Regions from separate parts of the Streptomyces herbicida genome, predicted to be linked through region 2. Evidence: riboswitches for the same ligand, from Rfam matches in the RefSeq annotation. Region 2 holds a riboswitch; each other region holds the start of a gene.
What was found. A riboswitch is a leader RNA that binds a small molecule or an ion and turns the genes downstream of it on or off. The one in region 2 is predicted to bind S-adenosylmethionine.
Positions count from the first base shown of each region.

Region 1: another riboswitch for S-adenosylmethionine. It lies ahead of Q8A52_RS26135 (glutathione S-transferase C-terminal domain-containing protein); the one in region 2 lies ahead of Q8A52_RS47080 (ABC transporter substrate-binding protein).
Region 3: another riboswitch for S-adenosylmethionine. It lies ahead of thrC (threonine synthase); the one in region 2 lies ahead of Q8A52_RS47080 (ABC transporter substrate-binding protein).

Region 1 is NZ_JAUYWJ010000013.1:30,567-36,821, reverse strand. Features, by position in the region: gene Q8A52_RS26145 (amino acid ABC transporter ATP-binding protein) at 1-636, opposite strand, end outside; gene Q8A52_RS26140 (amino acid ABC transporter permease) at 633-1,637, opposite strand; SAM riboswitch class IV at 2,094-2,238, shown strand; gene Q8A52_RS26135 (glutathione S-transferase C-terminal domain-containing protein) at 2,450-3,232, shown strand; partial or broken gene Q8A52_RS48935 (sulfurtransferase) at 3,287-3,388, opposite strand; gene Q8A52_RS26130 (hypothetical protein) at 3,425-3,598, opposite strand; gene Q8A52_RS26125 (NUDIX hydrolase) at 4,384-4,848, opposite strand; gene Q8A52_RS26120 (NPCBM/NEW2 domain-containing protein) at 5,571-6,255, shown strand, end outside.
Region 2 is NZ_JAUYWJ010000045.1:15,231-21,485, forward strand. Features, by position in the region: gene Q8A52_RS47070 (ABC transporter permease) at 1-728, opposite strand, end outside; gene Q8A52_RS47075 (ABC transporter permease) at 732-1,814, opposite strand; gene Q8A52_RS47080 (ABC transporter substrate-binding protein) at 1,811-3,451, opposite strand; SAM riboswitch class IV at 3,711-3,820, opposite strand; gene Q8A52_RS47085 (Ig-like domain repeat protein) at 4,567-6,255, shown strand, end outside.
Region 3 is NZ_JAUYWJ010000002.1:554,985-561,239, forward strand. Features, by position in the region: gene groL (chaperonin GroEL) at 1-443, opposite strand, end outside; gene Q8A52_RS06265 (cold-shock protein) at 761-967, opposite strand; gene Q8A52_RS06270 (ubiquitin-like small modifier protein 1) at 1,399-1,674, opposite strand; gene thrC (threonine synthase) at 1,671-2,954, opposite strand; SAM riboswitch class I at 2,972-3,113, opposite strand; gene Q8A52_RS06280 (glucosyl-3-phosphoglycerate synthase) at 3,243-4,214, shown strand; gene Q8A52_RS06285 (alpha,alpha-trehalose-phosphate synthase (UDP-forming)) at 4,299-5,744, shown strand; gene otsB (trehalose-phosphatase) at 5,732-6,255, opposite strand, start outside.

The DNA.
Region 1 (6,255 bases), on a different contig from region 2:
GGTGGTACCGCTGGTCGCCAAGTCCTTGATGACGGCAAGGACTTCGCCCACGAGTTCGGGGTCGAGGGCGGAGGTGGGTTCGTCGAAGAGGATGACGCCGGGGCTCAGGGCGAGGGCACGTGCGATGGCCACCCGCTGTTGCTGGCCGCCGGACAGCTGCCGTGGATAGGCGCCGGTCTTGTCGGCCAGGCCCACCCGTCCGAGGAGTTCGCGGGCGATTTCCTGGGCCTCGGGCTTGCTGAGTTTCCCGGTGGCGACCGGGGCGGCGGCCACGTTGTCCAGCACGGTCAGGTGCGGGAAGAGGTTGAAGTTCTGGAAGACGAAGCCGATCCGGCTGCGCTGGGTGAGGATGGCCCGCTCACTCAGCTCCTTCAGCCGCTCCCCCTGACGCCGTACGCCGATCAACTCGCCGTTGACGCTGACGTAGCCGACCTCGGGCTTCTCCAGGTGATTGATGACCCGCAGCAGCGTGGACTTGCCGGAGCCGGACGGACCGAGGATCACGGTGACCTCGCCGGGCCGGACGGCCAGGTCGATGCCGTCCAGCACACGGTGAGTGCCGTACCACTTGTGTACGTCGTGGACCTCGACGGCGGCGGGCGCGGCCGCCAGGGTCCCGGGGGTGTCGGTGCTCATACGGCGGCCTCCCTGCGCGCACGTTCGCGCAGGTCCCGCAGGCCGGTGCGGAGTTTCTGCAACGGGGTCGGCGGCAGGGTGCGGATGGCGCCCCGGGCGAAGTACCGCTCGACGTAGAACTGGACGACGGACACGGCACTCGTGAGGATCAGGTACCAGACGGTGGCGACCAGCAGCAGCGGCACGATGTCGCCGGGGTAGGTGCTGCCCATCGTCTGCACCGAGCCGAACAGGTCGAGCAGCGACACGTAGAACACCAGGGATGTGCCCTTGATCAGGCCGATCAGCTGGTTGACGTAGTTCGGAGTGATGGACCTGAGGGCCTGCGGGAAGACGATCCGGGTGAACTGGTAGCTCTGGGGCAGGCCGAGCGCGGCAGCGGCCTCGTGCTGGCCCTGGTCGACGGAGAGGATTCCGCCGCGCACCACTTCGGAGGCGTAGGCCGCCTCGTTGAGGCTGAGGCCGACGACGGCGACCACCATGTCGGAGGCGAGCCGCGACTCGTCGAAGGTGAAGAAGGCGGGCCCGAAGGGCACCCCGAGGCTCAACGTCTGGTACAGGGCAGAGAAGTTGTAGAGGAAGATCAGCACGACGATCAGCGGCACGGACCGGAACAGCCAGGTGTACACCCAGCTCACCGCACGCAGCACCGGACTCCCGGAGAGCCGCCCCAGCGCGATCAAGATCCCGCCGAGCAGCCCCAACACCGCGCTGAACGCGGTCACTTCGAGGGTGATGACCAGCCCGTCGAGGACGGTGGGGCGCAGGAACCAGTAGCGGAAGCGGTCCCACTGGTAGAACGGGTTGGTCACCAGCCCGTGGGTGATCTGGGCGACCAGCAGGAGCACGGCAGCCGTGATGATCCAGCGGCCGGGACGCCGGAGCGGAAGGACTCGCTGCGCCGCCAGGGGCTTCGGCACGGCGGGGGTGTCGGGGCGGGGGATCGCCTCGGCGGGCGGTGCTGATCCGGAGGACACAGCGATGCCGGGAGGTTCACTCATGGAGGGCTCCATCGGTTACGGACACCCAGGACCGCGGAAAGCGGCAGCACCACACCGCGCGGGAACGGCTCGGCACGAGGCGACGCACGGGTACACGCGATGCGGGGGCTGGGCGGGGAGAGGGCGCACCGCGACAGCGGTGGTCGTCAGAGACTCAGAGAGCCGTCAGCCTTGACAGAGGGCGCGGCAAGCGACCGTACACAGCGCGCTGTTGACGCGCAGCAGGTCGACGGAGCGGTCCGTGCACAGCACGACGCGGCCGCGGAGCCGCCATGCGGCCGTCCCGTCAGCTGCGTACATCGCTGTCACCATCACTTCTCCGCCCCTGGGGCATCTCGGTCTGAGCCGCAAGTTAGGCAGGTACCGAAAAGAATGTCAATCCGCGTGACCACCAGGTGAGACCGCATGCTCGGCCTTCTTGACGGCGTCACGGAGCTCACTGAAACTGACGGGGACGGTCACGATTGTCAGCGCCACGGCGCGGGTTCGCCCCGCTCATGTGGTCATCGGCCCCGGCCCGCTGACAGGCAACCCTTCCACCGCGACGGGGTGCCCCGGGTGACGACCGGGTCCCGCCGGTGCGGCGGGGCAAGCGTGGTCTCGCGTCTCGCGAGCCGGAGGTGGGACTGGTGGGAATGCCCTGGAACGACTTGACGAGGCGCCTGCACATCGATCTGTCGCGGGTCTCCAGCGCTTACTGATCCGCCACCCGTCCGCGCCATCCGGACCGGTGCGGCAAGCTCAGTCGCTCCGCATTCGGCCGCCGGTGCCCACAAGGCGGCGGTAGCTTGCTCGTTCCCAAAGGGAGAGTCATGCCCGAGACAACTTCACCCAGTTCCAGCACAGACAACTCCAATGCCGGCAACCAGAGTTCGTCCGCTTCGGGCCATCGCCCCAGCGCGGCCGTACCGTCCCCCCTCCCCCACCTCTTCCACAGCCGTATCGGCGTCGGTCTGGCCGGCGGCTTCTACCCGGCACCGCACCGCTACGAACTGTTTCTGTCGGGGAGTTGTCCCCGCTCGCTGCGCATCTCCATCAGCCTCGACCTGCTCGGCCTGAAGGACTCGGTCGCCACCACACTCCTGGCTCACCCCGCCGAGACACCCGACGCCTTCGCCTCACTGCGCCGCGCGTACGAAGCCACGGTGCACCACTACGACGGACCACTGAAGGCGCCCGCGCTACGCGACCGGTGGAGCGGGCGCATCGTCAGCAACCACACCCCCGACATCCTCCGCGACCTCGCGGGCCTGCTGTCCGGTCACGACGGAGCCTGCCCCTCCGCGCTGCGCCCGCCAACCCTCGCCGCGGACATCGACGCCCTCTGTGACCTGCTGGATCGGGATGTCACCCCGGTCGCCGAGTCCTCAAAACGATCGGCGGCACTGGAACTGTTGGAGCGTCGGCTCGCCGGGCAGCCGTATGCGCTGGGCGAGGCTCTGACGGCAGCGGACGTAGACCTGTGGGTGGCGCTCGTCCATCTCGGCCCGGCCGACACCCTCAGCTCGCACCCCCGGCTCCGGGACTACGTACGCCGGCTCGGCAACCACCCCGCCTTCCCGGCCAGGACCGACCCGGTGCCTGACGCGGCGTGAGCCCAGCACACAGGTGCCCGTCGCGAGCGGCCAGGACGGATCCTGGGACCATTCCTCCAGGGAACCGTCATACAAGGCGATGTCCCGACGGCCCAGGAGCGTGAGGGCGAGAACCGTGCCGACGGCGGAGATGCCGCCTCTGCAGTAGAGGATCAACGGTGGCTCGTCGCCCTTGAATACCGTGCCAACGCGTTAGGCGAGTTCGGTGGCGGGCAGGAACCGGCCCGGGCCGTTCGCCGACGACACGGCGGCCGACGCCCCCGGGGGTGCGGCGTTCACCTCACCGTCCAGCAGCGCATCGGCACTGCCCATGATGATCTCGGCGTGCGCGTGCCGGTAGACGTCCAGCTCCGTGATCGGCCGCACCCAGGTCGAACCGCGGCAGGCGGGTCGGAGATGTTGTTCACGCCCTTCCTGACCAGGAGGTCGTGTTGCGTGACCGTCGACAGTGCGAGGCGGGCGGCACCAAGCTGCGCCGCGCCAACGGCCTCGTCGGTGCTGTGATCGTGACCACCGCCCGGTACACCTGGACGCCCGGCGGCGGTCCCAAGGTCACGCCGCCCGAGGACGACGCTCACTCGGGCGCAGCCAGGAGGAGCTGGAACCGCGTGTCCTGGCCGCACTCGCCCACCCGGTCGGATCGGCGAGGTCACCCTGCAGCTGTCCGCGAGGGTAGGACGTGGCTGGGCCCGGGACGGTATGACGGCGCAGCAGCTCCTCGAGACGGTCGTCCAGGACATGCACTGAGCCAAGACACTCCGCAAGACGGTGCGGCTGTCGCACGGCTGAGCCGCCACCGGGGAGGACCACGAGGAGAACACCGGAGGGGAGCCGGTTCTCCTCCTACCACGGGTGCCGCCGTTCCGGGGGAACGGCGGCACCTGCTTGGACGAAACCCTTGTCCGGGGCCTCGACGCGGCCACGCAAGGACTCCAGGACGGAGAGCCTCTCGTTGTCCAGCCAGTCGGCCCGCCGGCTCCCCATGCCCGATCGTGACGCCGCTTCAGGTCAGTCCCCCTATTCGGCGTGCCCTCCACGACTCGTCGAGGCAAGCGCGCATCAACCCCTGGTAACGGCGTCCGGCTGCTTCGCGGCAGCATCCGAATACGCGATAGGGCCCGGCAGGAACTGCTCGTCCAGGCCTGCGCGCACTACGCCGGCGCGCCACCGGCTCGGTCCAACTCCGCCAGCAACCGAGGCCAGGTGGCCTCAAACCCGGGGTGCAGACGAAGCGAGCCCATCTCGGCGGGCGTGCACCAACGGTAGGCGGCTCCCTCCCCGTCTCCACGGCGTGGAGAAAGCGGCGCCAGGAGGTCCGCGACGACGGTGTGATACGTCCATCCGCCGTGGTCGTCCACGAACGTCAACAGGTGACGTACCGTCGCAGCAGTGCCCAGTTCTTCGACGAACTCCCGGCAGGCCCCCTCCCACGGACTCTCGCCGATGTCCAGCGCACCGCCGGGGATGCCCCAGCTGCGGCCGTGATGAACCCACCAGGATCGCCGCTGAAGCAGGAACCGGGGCCCCTGACGCACCAGCAGCCCTGCCGCGCCATGCGGGCCCCAGTGGCGGCACCCTCGCCGGTCTCTGACGTATCCGCGGCTGCTGTCGACCATGCTGCCTCCCCCATACGGCGCGCCACCGAACAACAAACTCAACCCGGCGACCGCCTCTCACCCCAAACAAGTCCACCCCCGAACCTGTCACACGGCACCGCTTCCAACACGCCGAACTGTTGGAAACAACGCGCACATCGAACCAGTAACGGGGCCGTTCCTGGCGCCGAACATCGCCCGGAGGCGATCCCTTCGGGCCACAGCCCGAGACGATCGTGGATGCTGCTGGATACCTGCGTCAGCGTCCGAATTCTCGGCTCCGACCGCCGCCCCAACACCCCGGGCCGAGTCAGGAAACGTGCAATCGAATCATCCGTGCAGGTCAGCGGCACGACACCCACTCAGGTTGCTCCGCTATCGGACTCGCCGGCTGCGGATTCAGTCCGTTGTAGCAGAGTTGACTCTCCGACACCTTGCGAGGAACATCTCCGCAGGTCAGGGGCCCTGCTGAAGTGGAGCCGGTGGGACGCGAACCCACGGCCGACGGATTTTCCTCGGCGATTGCTCCAACTCAGAGGGGAGCCTCGAACCCATCCGCAGCGAGCTTCCATTCCAACGCGAAGTGACTCCGCCTCCGGCGGGACAGAGCCTCATCGGCCGTAATCGCATGAGCTAGGTGCAACCTTCTATTGAATATTGTCTGGACCATTGTCTGACTGCGTGGGCTCCTGTAGCACTGTGCGCGGAGCTGTTCCTTCCGTCACCCCACACCGGGAGAGCGCATGTCCCAGTCCGTACGGAGCCGTGCGCCCAGACTGGGCGGCGTGCTCCTCACCGCACTCTTGCTGCTGTCCGCCACGGCAAGAGCCGGGGCCGACGGTGTCGGCGCCGGCGACACCGCCACCACCGTCACCGTGGACGACTCGGTCCAGGGAAGCGGTCGGGACCAGTTCGACTACCACGGCTCCGGCTGGGGCCACGCGCGCGGCGAAGGCGCGCCCGCCAATCCCTATGAGGGCACCAACAGTTGGACCGAGCACGCCGGCGACTCGGTCGACTTCACCTTCACCGGCACCCAGCTCACCTTCCGCGCGGTCACCGACCCCGGCCATGGCATCGCCGCCGTATCCGTCGACGGGAGCACCCCCGTCGACGTAGACCTCTACAGCGCCACCCGCACCGGCGACATCCCCTTGTGGACCAGTCCCAGGCTGGCCGACGGCCCGCACACCTTCACACTCACGTCGACCGGCCGGAAGAACGAGGCCTCCGGTGGCACCGCGGTGACCATCGACCGCATCGATTTCGTCGGTGAGGCACCCGTTCCGGGCAGGACCGACATCATGGTGGACGGCTCCGGCACCGGGCGCACCTTCGACGGCATCGGCGCCATCAGCGGCGGCGGAGGCAACTCGCGGCTGCTCATCAACTATCCCGAGCCGCAGCGCGGCAAGATCCTGGACTACC
Region 2 (6,255 bases):
GGCTCAATGCCGAAGCCGAGGAAGCCGAGGCCGGCGAGGGTGAGGATGGCCTCCGAGGCGTTGATGGTGAAGATCAGCGGGAGGGTGCGCACCGAGTTGCGCAGCACGTGCCGGAACATGATCCGCCAGGTCCCGGTACCGATCACCCGGGCCGCGTCCACGAAGGGCTCCGCCTTCACGCGGATCACCTCGGCCCGTAGGACACGGAAGTACTGCGGTACGAAGGCGACGGCGACCGAGCAGGCGGCCGCGCCGAGGCCACCGACGAGGCTGGACTGTCCGCCGCTGATCACGATCGACATGACGATGGCGAGCAGCAGCGGCGGGAACGCGTAGAGCGCGTCGGCCAGGCCCACCAGGAGCCGGTCCAGCCGGCCGCCGAGATAGCCTGAGGCCAGGCCGAGAACCGTGCCGGGGACCACCGACAGCAGCAGCGCGGCGAGGATGATCTCCAGGGCGGTGCGGGCGCCCCACACCATGCGGGACAGCACGTCGTAGCCCGCGATGGTGGTGCCCAGCAGGTGCTCGCCGCTGGGATGCTGCTGCGAGCCGAACAGCCCGCCGGCGTCCCGGAGTTGCGCGTAGCCGTACGGAGCGACCAGCGGCCCGACCAACGCGGTGAGCACGAACAGTCCGGTCAGGACCACGCCGGTGACCAGCATGGTCCGTTGCACGCCCGCACTCGCCCGCAGGGGCAGCGGCAGCCGTCGTAGAAGAACCTGCGCCACGGCTCAGTACCTCACTCGGGGGTCGATCAGGGCCGCGATGACGTCGACGAGGAAGTTCGTCACCGCCACGACGACGGCGAACAGGACCACGATGCCCTGCACTGCCGGAAAGTCACGGACCGTCAGGTAGTGGGCCAGTTCGAAGCCGAGGCCCTTCCACTCGAAGGTGGTCTCCGTCAGCACCGCTCCGCCGAGGAGACCCGCGACCTGGAGCCCGAGGACGGTGACGACGGGGATCAGGGCGGGTCGGGTGGCGTGCCGGGTGACCAGACGGAAGGGTGCGACGCCACGTGAGCGGGCGGCCTCGACGTAGTCGGAGTTCAGCGTGCCGATCAGGTTCGTGCGGACCAGGCGCAGGAGAATGCCCGCGACGAGCAGCCCCAGTGCAAGGCCGGGCAGTACGGCGTGCTTCAGGACGTCTGCGACCGCCGCCCCGCTGCCGCTGCGCAGGGCGTCGACGAGGTAGAGCCCCGTCGTGCTGGTCTGGCTCTGGAGGAAGAGCTGGACGTCGGTGCTCGCCCGGCCGGACGCGGGCAGCCAGCCGAACTGGATCGCGAAGACGAGCTTGAGCAACAGGCCGACGAAGAACACGGGCGTGGCATAGGTGAGGATGGCGAACAGTCGCAGAGCCGCGTCGGGCGCGCGGTCCCGGTACGAGGCCGCCGCCATGCCCAGCGGGACGCCCACGATCAGGGCCACGGCCAGGGCGTAGAAGGCGAGTTCGACGGTGGCGGCGCCATAGGTGCCCAGCACGTGTGTCACCTGCTGGTTGTCGGTGACCGTGTGGCCGAAGTCGCCGGTGACCAGGGACTTCAGATAGTCCAGGTACTGGGTGAACAACGGCCGGTCGTAGCCCGCCTGATGAAGCTTGGCCTGGAGCTGGTCCGGGGTGAGCCGATCGCCGAAGGCGGCGCTGATCGGGTCGCCGGTGGCACGCATCAGGAAGAAGACCAGGCTGACCAGGACCAGCACGGTGGGGATGATGAGCAGGAAGCGGATCACCAGGTAGCGGGCGAGTCCGTACCCGGCGGCGCCGTCGCCCGAAGTGGTGACGGCGCCGGGGGTGTCCTGTGTCAGGGCGCTCACTTCTTCGCAAGCCCCGTCCAGCGGAACTGGTAAGCGCTGTTCAGCTCATCCGGCACTCCGCTGACGTCGGTGCGGGTGACGATCGCCGTGGACCCCTGCAGCAGCGGCAGCAGCGGCACCTGCGCGGCGGCCTTGTCCTGGGCCTGCTTCAGCAGTTCGGTCCGCTTGGCCGCGTCGGTCTCGGTCTCCTCCTTCTTGATCAGCGCGCGTACGGCGTGGTCGTCATAGCCGTTGGCGACCCAACTGTTGGCCGCGTAGAAGGGCGAGAGGTAGTTGTCGGCGTCGAGGTAGTCGGCGTACCAGCCGAGCTGGTACAGCGGGTACAGGTGCTTGACGCGGTCCTTGCCGTACTGGGTCCACTCCGTGGACTGCAGGTTCACCTTGAACAGGCCGGTGGCCTCCAGCTGGGTCTTGATCAGCGCGTACTCGTCCGCCGAGGACGAGCCGTAGTGGTCGCTGTTGTACTGCAGGTTGAGGGTGACCGGGATGCTCACCTTCGCCGCCTTCAGCTTCGCAGCCGCTGCCGTCTTGTCGGGGCCGCCCTTCTTGTCGCCGTAGAGCGACTTGAAGGCGGGTGTGGCTCCGGCGAGGCCGTCGGGCACCGAGCTGTAGAGCGGCTGGAAGCTGTTCTTGTAGACCTGCTGGGCGAGTTGGGCCCGGTCGACGGAGTCGGCGACAGCCTGCCGTACGGCCAGCGCCTTGGCCTTGTCGGCGTTCTTGGACTTGGTGCCGTACGGCTGGGTCTGGAAGTCGAAGACGATGTACCGGATGCCGTTGCCGGAGCCGGTGTGGACCTTGATGTCCTTCTTCTTGGCCAGGTCGTCGAGGTCGGCGGTGGTGAGGGTGCGGTAGACGGCGTCGATGCCCCCTTGCTGGACGTCGAGCTTCAGATTGCTGGCGTCGGTGTAGTACTTGAGCTGGATGTTCTTGGTCTTCGGGGTGCCCTGCTGGCCCTGGTAGGCGCTGTTGGCGGTGAAGGAGACCAGGGAGTTCTTGTCGTAGCTCGTGACGCCGTACGGCCCGCTCCAGGGCTTGCCCGCGACGACCGACTTGTCGTCGAGGATCTTGTCCGCCGGGAAGACCTGCTCGTCGACGATGTAGCCGGCCGCCGTGGACAGCACCTGTGGGAACAGCGTGTCGTTGGCCGACTTGAGGGTGAAGACGACGGTGGCCGAGTCCGGGGCGGTGACGGAGGCGAGGTTGTACAGGAGCGACGACGGGCCGTTCTCGTCGGCGATCTTCAGCGTGCGATCGAAGCTGAACTTGACGTCAGAGGAGGTCAGTTGGTGCCCGTTGGCGAACTTCAGGCCCTTCTTGAGGGTGACCGTGTACTCCTTGGGTCCCGTCAGCTTGATACCGGTGGCCAGGTCCGGGGACGCCTCCGTGGAGCCGTTCTTCACGCCGAGCAGGGTCGAGTAGACCTCGGTCTCGATGGTGCCGGAGCCCGCGTCCCAGGCGCCCGCCGGATCCAGGCTGGTCACCTGGTCCGTCGTGCCGATGGTCAGCGCCTTGATCGAGGCCGCGTTGCCGCCGTCCTTGGTGCTGGTGCATCCGGTCAGGGCCACCAGGAACGCCGTACCGAAGGAAAGGGCGCCGAGGCCGGTTCGGAGCGATCTGGGCGTGATGTGCTGTGTCATGGCTGGTCTCCGCTTCCGCATGGGCGGGTACGCGACGGAGCCGCGCCGGGCTGGACCTGCCGGACGGCGCGCGTTGTCGCGTGGGAAGGTGAAGGAAAAGAGAGTTGACGATGCGTCGGCGCGTTTCCCGCCGACGGCTCAGTCAGTTCTGACAGAGACAGCTGCAGACCAGCAGCAGATCCACATGACGTCGGGAGCACAGCACGAGGCCACTTGCCACGCCGTCCTCCTGGGGGTGTCGTCGGCGCACGGGCCGAAGGAAACGCACTTGCAGAACAGGGAAATCCGCCGAGCCTTCACCTGGGGCACCCCGCTGCGTCGAGGGTTGCCGTCCGGCCAGCCAGGGCTTGATCACCGGAACTCGTAGCTCGCGCTCACCGTAGATCGACAATTCTCTCGGCGTCAAGAGTTCGCCCTGGCGGGATGACCTGCGCAGGCGCGGCTGTTGCACGGACAACCATATGTGCAGGCCCAGCTCGGCCAGGATCTCGGCGGCAATGGAGGCCCGTCTGCAGCACCGCCCCGGGGAGGGATGTCGGCTCGCGGCTCGGTGATGACTTTCCGAGCCCGCCAGGGTCCGCCTGCCGTGCTCCACCCACGACTGCCCCTCTGGTTGGCCAAAGTACAGTCGACAAGATGCGGGATGGGACCGTCTCAAAATCGACGTGTGCAAATCAGGGCGAACCAGTCACGTCCGAACAACTACGTATCGGCATACGAGACGCTGCCGAATTTGTGTTGTTCTTGTGAGAGGCGCTGCTACTGTTCCCGCCGTGATTCGGACATCCACCCCGGCGTTGACGCGGCGTCGCGCCGTCGACCTGATGCGCGTGCGCAGCGCGAGCTGTTGCCCCGGCGTCGCCGTGGCCTGCTGCTGAGTCTGAACCGACACTCACACGCGCGCTCACTCCTCCCGGCCGTGACCCCCACGTGCGCGGGCACGCCTAGGCGAATCCTTCTCCCGGACGTTCGGCCCACGGCCGTTCGGCTTCCGGTGTTTCAGTCCTGCGGTCATCCGCTTTCCCGCTTTCCCGTGCCTGCGTCCGCCGCACCCGCGCTCGCTGTTCCCGCGCGCATGCTGCCTGCCCGTGGGCCGCCTTCCGAGGAGTTCAACCATGCGTCTGAGACGTACCTCCGTCGTGGCGATCGCTGTCGTCGTCGCCACGCTCGCCTCCCCTCTCGTCCTGACCTCCGGTACCGCGTTCGCCGATCCCGGCGCGGGGATCGCCGCCCACCAGTTGGTCGGCGTCGGCTCGGACGTCACCCAGGACGTCCTGGACGCGCTGGCCGGTGAGACGGTCAACGGCACCAGCTACGCCGCGACCGCCGTCACTGCGGACGGCTACACGCTCGCGTCCTACGACGCGACCGAGCCCGGCACCGGCTCCACGACCTCGCAGATCCAGACCCGGACGAGCGGGCCGACGTTCCTGCGTCCCAACGGCGCCAATGCCGGCCGCCTCGCCCTGAGCGACTCGGTCGCAGGCGGCAACTACGCCGTCTCCTCCAGTGCCAACGACGGCACGGTGAACATCCAGGACCAGATCGACTTCGCCCGCAACACCAGCGCGCCCGCGGTCTCCGGCACCGCGCTGACCGCGATCCCCTTCGCCCGGGACGCCGTGGGCTACGCAGCCAAGGGCTCCGCGCTCGCCCAGCTGACGAAGCAGCAGCTGCACGACATCTACACCGGGGCGCTGACGGAGATCAACGGGGTCAAGATCCACCCGTTCATCCCCAACTCCGGCGCCGGCACCCGCACCTTCTTCCAGAAGGCCATCGGTGTCACCGACGCCCAGCTCGGCAGCAACGTCGACACGCTGGACTACGACGGCAAGGCGGTCCAGCAGAACCGTCTGAACAACGTCATCGAGAACGACGGTGACATCGTCCCGCTCTCCGTCGCCAGCTTCGTCGCCCAGCACAACGGCACTGCCCCGGACCGCAGTGCGACCTCCGTCGCGGGCGGCGCGTTCCTCGGCGCGCTGGACGAGGCGAACAGCGGGACCTACACCGCACCGGTGATACAGAACGCCGACGGCACGATCTCCTCCAACCCCGATTTCTTCGCTGACACCACCTTCGGCCGCGACGTCTCCAACGTGGTCTCCACTCGGGCCATCGACCCGACCAGCGTCTTCTTCAACCAGCCCCTCTACGACGTCTTCGTGACCGACGACAGCCACACGGCGGCGCTCGCCTCCAGCTCGGCCCAGTCCGTGATCGGCAAGTTCGGCTTCCTGAACGTCAGTTACAACGGCATCGCCGACCCGACCAACAAGCACGTCAAGCGGGGCGGCCTGGAGGACGGCAACCTCTCCTCGGCGGTCCCGGCGGCCCCGTCCGTGACCGCTACGCCAGGCGCCGGTGCGCTCAAGCTGTCCTGGGCCCCGGCTTCCGGTGCCGCCGTGAGCGACTACCGCGTCACCGTGCAGGACAGCACCGGCGCGGCCGTGGGCGGTTACGCTTACAAGGACGTGCCCGCCGCCAGCACCGGCGCGAACCTGACGGGGCTGGCGGCCGGTTCGTACACCGTCACGGTCTATGCCGCTGACATCAACGGCAACAGCGACGCAACCACGACCAGCGTGGTGGTCCCCGCCGCGAAGACGGCGACGACCGTGACCGCCTCGGCGGCGGTGGCCAAGCCCGCGTACGGGACCACCGAGTCGATCGCGGTGACCGTCGGCCACACCGACGCCCTCGTGCCGACCGGCACCGTCGCGGCCTATTACGGCAGTACCAAGGTGGGGTCCGCCACCCTGAACTCCTCCGGCAAGGCCACGGTCAAGGTCGCCACCACC
Region 3 (6,255 bases), on a different contig from region 2:
GAGGCCGTGGAAGCGATCTGCTCCTTGGTCTCCACGTCCTTGGCCTGCTCGAGCAGGGCGGCGGAGACGGCCTCGACGGCCTTCTCGATACCGCGCTTCAGCGCCATCGGGTTGGCGCCGGCGGCGACGTTGCGCAGGCCTTCCCTGACCAGGGCCTGGGCGAGCACGGTCGCGGTGGTCGTACCGTCACCGGCGACGTCGTCCGTCTTCTTGGCGACTTCCTTGACCAGCTCGGCGCCGATCTTCTCGTACGGGTCCTCGAGCTCGATCTCCTTGGCGATGGAGACGCCATCGTTGGTGATCGTGGGGGCGCCCCACTTCTTCTCGAGGACGACGTTGCGGCCCTTGGGGCCGAGCGTCACCTTCACGGCGTCCGCGAGCTGGTTCATGCCGCGCTCGAGGCCGCGCCGCGCCTCCTCGTCGAACGCGATGATCTTGGCCATGTGAAGTGGTCCCTCCAGGACTGGGGGTGATTCCTTCGGACCGCGCCCGCGCCCGCGACGGACGGCCCACGGGCCGGTGGTTCCTTGCCCCACCCGGCCTGCGGACCTCACCGACCCGGTCCTTCGTTGTCACTCTCACCTTCAGAGTGCTAACGCCAATGATTAGCACTCGCCCCGTCCGAGTGCAAGAAGCGCCCGCGAAGCGGGGCCCCTCGAGGGGGGTGGTCGGACGGCCCGGGCAGACCGAAGGGCCCGTCCCCCGGGAGGTACGGGCCCTTCGAAGATGAACAGAACGTCGCTGTCAGTCGACGCGTGCTTCAGCTGGTCGCCAGCCGGACCATGTCCGCCTGCGGGCCCTTCTGGCCCTGCGAGATCTCGAAGTCGACCCGCTGTCCCTCTTCCAGGGTGCGGTAGCCGTCCATCTGGATCGCGCTGTAGTGGACGAAAACATCCGCACCACCGTCGACCGCGATGAAGCCGTACCCCTTCTCCGCGTTGAACCACTTGACGGTGCCCTGAGCCATGCCTAACTCCCCTATTACTGGCCCTTGCACAGATCCACACTTCGCGGATCCGGGTCAGACCTCACCCCCCATTGGCTTGGGGGCGTGCGCCGGAACGCGTCGACCGCGGCTGAATGTATCTGTCCAACTGCCGTCTGCAACAGGTCAATCGGACGAGAATTCTGGACGCCACCGGTCCGGAATGTGGTGAGAATTCACCCGAATTCAGGGCAAGTCGGGCCCCATAAAAGGCGCAAATGCCGCAGAAGGCCCGCACACTTTGGCTACTTCTTGTCGGGTCTACGGCATGAATCCAGGGCTTCCGACCCGGAGATCGGGAGCGAGTTCCCCAACTGTACCGCGCTCAACCACACTGAATTGCCCCCTCCGCTTCTCTCACGGAGGAGGCAATCAGATGAACTATCGGTAACTGCCGTTACCCACGGTAATGATCAGCCGCCGGCAACGGCCGGAATGATGGAGACACCCGCGCCGTCGGGGGTCGCCGTTTCCAGGCCCTGTTCGAAGCGGACGTCGTCGTCGTTGACGTACACATTGACGAAGCGACGCAGCTTGCCCTGGTCGTCCAGCACGCGGGCGGCAATCCCCGTGTGGTTCTTCTCCAGGCTCTCGATGACCTCGGCGAGGGTCGCGCCCTCGGCCGTCACCTCGGCCCGACCGCCGGTGTAGGTGCGCAGGATGGTGGGGATGCGGACGGTCACGCTCATGCGAGGCCAGCCTCTCGGAAGGAGTCCAGGTTCGGGCGGATGGTCGCGGTCAGCCCCGTGCCGGCCACCGCGTCAAGCGTCTTGAGGCCGTCGCCGGTGTTGAGGACGACCGTGGTCTTGGTCGGGTCGAGGACCCCGTCCTTGATGAGCTTCTGCGTCACGCCCACCGTCACACCGCCCGCCGTCTCGGCGAAGATGCCCTCGGTACGCGCCAGCAGCTTGATGGCGTCCACGACCTGCTCGTCCGTCACATCCTCCACCGCGCCGCCGGTACGGCGCGCGATGTCGAGGACGTACGGCCCGTCGGCCGGGTTGCCGATGGCCAGGGACTTGGCGATGGTGTTCGGCTTCTGCGGGCGGACGACGTCGTGCCCGGCCTTGAAGGCGGTCGACACTGGCGAGCAGCCCTCGGCCTGGGCACCGAAGATCTTGTACGGCCTGTCCTCGACGAGCCCGAGCTTGATCAGCTCCTGCAGACCCTTGTCGATCTTGGTGAGCTGGGAGCCGGAGGCGATGGGGACCACGATCTGGTCGGGCAGCCGCCAGCCGAGCTGCTCGCAGATCTCGTACGCCAGGGTCTTCGAGCCCTCCGCGTAGTACGGCCGCAGGTTGACGTTGACGAAGCCCCAGCCCTCGCCGGCCGGGTCGCCGATCAGCTCGGAGCAGAAGCGGTTCACATCGTCGTAGTTGCCCTCGATGCCGACGAGCTCACCGCCGTAGACGGCGGCCATGACGACCTTGCCCTGCTCCAGGTCGTGCGGGATGAACACACAGGAGCGGAAGCCGGCCCGGGCGGCCGCGGCGCCGACGGCACCGGCCAGGTTGCCCGTGGAGGAGCAGGAGAGGGTCGTGAAGCCGAAGGCGCGGGCGGCCTCCAGGGCCTGGGCGACGACGCGGTCCTTGAAGGAATGCGTCGGGTTGCCGGAGTCGTCCTTCACATACAGGCCGCCGGTCACTCCGAGCTCGCGCGCCAGGTTGTCGGCCTTGACGAGCTCCGTCCAGCCCGGGTTCAGGTTCGGCTTTCCGGCCACGTCCGCGGGGACGGGCAGCAGCGGCGCGTAGCGCCAGATGTTCGCGGGGCCCGCCTCGATGCGCCTGCGGAGTTCCTCGGTTTCGTACGCCGAGAAGTCGTACGCGATCTCGAGCGGGCCGAAACACTCCTCGCAGGCGAACACCGGTCCGAGCGGTACCCGGTGACCGCACTCGCGACAGCTCAGCGCAGCGGCCGGGCCGAGGTCTACGGTGGGATTGCTGGTGCTTGCAACTGTCTGCACAGCCATGGAGGCGAGGCCCTTTCTCCTCATCTTCCTCACGACGCATCTCGCCGTGAGACGGATTTGGCACCTTCCCTAGCCGGGAGCCTCGCTGGAGAACGAGAACCGACTGGAGGGTTGCCGGGGCTTCATCGGGCCGTGTCCCTCTGCCCCTCTGGATGAGCTGTATGTGGTTGTAAACGCCCACGACCCTCGACATGCGATGGTCATCGGCGTTGTTCAAGACTGTAACCGAAGGCCAGGACAGTTGAGATAGTCGTCCGAACCGCGAGACAACGTGAGGAGCCGCTGACTGTGCTGGAAGAAGTCGAGCGCTGGCTGGCCACCCGCTCCTGGTCCGTGACCGATCGCCCCCTCCACAAGATCCTCGCCGCCAAGCAGCGGACGGGTCAGTCGGTGTCCGTGGTGCTGCCCGCGCTCAACGAGGAGGAGACGGTCGGTGACATCGTCGCCGTGATCCGCCACGACCTCATGCAGCAGGTCCCGCTGGTCGACGAGATCGTCGTCGTCGACTCGGGATCCACCGACCGCACCGCCGCGGTGGCCACCGCCGCGGGCGCCAGGGTCGTCCACCGCGACGACATCCTGCCGCGCATTCCGGCCGTCCCCGGCAAGGGGGAGGTCCTGTGGCGGTCCCTGCTGGTCACGAGCGGGGACATCGTCTGCTTCATCGACGCCGACCTGAGGGAGTTCTCCTCCGGCTTCGTCTCCGGGATCGTCGGCCCGCTGCTCACCGACCCGGAGGTCGACCTGGTCAAGGCCATGTACGACCGCCCACTCGGCACCGAATTGAATTCACTCGCCTCCGGCAGGACGGCGGGCCAGGGCGGCCGGGTCACCGAGCTGATGGCGCGCCCGCTGCTGAACATGCACTGGCCGCAACTGGCCGGCTTCGTTCAGCCGCTCGGCGGCGAGTACGCGGCCCGCCGCTCCCTGCTGGAACAGCTCCCGTTCCCCGTCGGCTACGGCGTGGAGCTGGGCATGCTGGTCGACGCCCTGCACCTGGTGGGCCTGGACGCCCTGGCCCAGGTCGACGTGGGCGTGCGCAAGCACCGGCACCAGGACGGGCAGGCGCTGGGCCGGATGGCGGCGGCGATCTACCGAACGGCGCAACTGCGGCTGGCCCGCGGTCACCTCATCCGTCCCTCCCTCACCCAGTTCGAGCGGGGCGAGGACGGCTTCGAGCCGCGTACCTACTCGGTGGACACGGAGGAGCGGCCCCCGATGGCGGAGATCGCGGAGTACGCCTCGCGCAGAGTGGCCTGATCGGCTGGAGAACGGCTGTATACGGCCCCCTCTCAGGGTGGAACGTACGTTTGAGCGTTTCCGGGCCGGGCTAGGTTGAGGCGTATGGCTTCCACGCACGGTGCTGCTGAAGTGCTGGTCGCGTCCAATCGCGGCCCGGTTTCGTACGAGGTACGCCCCGACGGCGCGGCTGGTGCGCTGCACGCCAAGCGGGGCGGCGGCGGGCTGGTCTCGGGGCTGTCGGCCATCGGGCCGCACACGGACGCGGTGTGGGTGTGCGCCGCGCTGAGCGACGCCGACCGGGAGGCGGTGCGCCGCTCGCACGGCGGCCGGCGGCTGTCCGTGGACGCGACCGGCGGCCAGCAGGTGCGCATGCTGGACATCGACGCGACGATCTTCTCCGACGCGTACAACGGCGTCGCCAACTCCGTGCTCTGGTTCGTCCACCACATGCTCTACCAGACCCCGCTGGAGCCGGTCTTCGACGCCGAGTTCCGGCGCCAGTGGGCGTCGTACGAGGCCTACAACCGGGCCTTCGCCGAGGCGCTGGCGGAGGAGGCCGCTCAGGGCGCCGCGGTGGTGATCCAGGACTACCATCTCGCCCTCGCCCCCCGGATGCTCCGGCAGCTCCGGCCCGATCTGCGGATCGGCCACTTCTCGCACACCCCCTGGGCCCCGCCGGACTACTTCCGTCTCCTGCCCGACGACATCGCGGCCGAGCTGCTCGGCGGCATCCTCGGCGCCGACCGCGCCGCCTTCCTCACCCGGCGCTGGGCGGACGCGTTCACCGACTGCTGTCACACGGTGCTCGGCCCCGGCATCCCGGCCGGCACGCGCATCGGCGTGCACGGGCTCGGCGCGGACGCGGACTTCCTGCGCAAGCGGGCGCACGAGGCGGACGTGGCCGAACGGATGACGGCGCTGCGGGCGGAGATCGGCGCGGGCCGCAAGACGATCGTCCGGGTGGACCGCACCGAGCTGTCGAAGAACATCGTGCGCGGGCTGCTGGCGTACCGGCAGCTGCTGGACGACCACCCCGAGTGGCGCGAGCGGGTCGTGCACGTGGCCTTCGCCTACCCCTCCCGGCAGGACCTGGCCGTGTACCGCGACTACACGGCGGAGGTGCAGCGTGTCGCCGAGGAGATCAACTCCCGTTACGGCACGCCGGGTTGGACCCCGGTCGTACTGCACGTCAAGGACGACTTCGCGCGCTCCCTGGCCGCGTACCGGCTGGCGGACGTGGCGCTCGTGAACCCCATCCGGGACGGTATGAACCTGGTCGCCAAGGAGATTCCGGTCGTCTCGGACGAGGGGTGCGTGCTGGTGCTCTCGCGGGAGGCCGGGGCGTACGAGGAGCTGGGCGAGGACGCGATCACCGTGAACCCGTACGACATCGTGGGCACGGCCCGCGCCCTGCACCAGGCGCTGACCATGCCCCCCGAGGAGCGGGCGGAGCGCACGAAGCGGCTGGCCGCGGCCGCCACGGCGCTACCGCCGACGCAGTGGTTCCTGGACCAGCTGCACGCGCTGGACGCCGATCAGTCCAGCTGAGCGGCGAGCATCCGCAGCAGTCGAACGAGCCCTTCCGGACCGTCCACCACCAGGTCCGCCCGTTCGGCCAGCTCCGTCACCTCCGAGCTGCCGCTGCACACCAGCAGGCCCGGGACGCCGTCGGAGCGCAGCTTGTCGACCGCGGCGAAGGCGGGGAGGTCGCCCAGGTCGTCGCCGGCGTACACCACGGACTCGGCGCCGATGTCGCGGACGTACTCCAGGAGGGCGACGCCCTTGTCCATGCCGGGCGGGCGGAGTTCGAGGACCATCCGGCCCGGCTCGACGATCAGGCCGTGCCGGGTGGCGAGCTCGGCGAGGGGTTCGCGCAGGGCCTCGAAGGCAGCCTGCGGATCCTCGGCGCGGCGGGTGTGGACGGCGACCGCCCGTCCCTTCTCCTCGATCCAGGTCCCCCGCCAGGCGCCGATCCGGTCCAGGAACCCCGGCAGTTCGGCGCGGACGGCGGCGACGCCGGGGTGCGGGGGCGGCGCGCTGACGGTTCCGCTCACGGCGT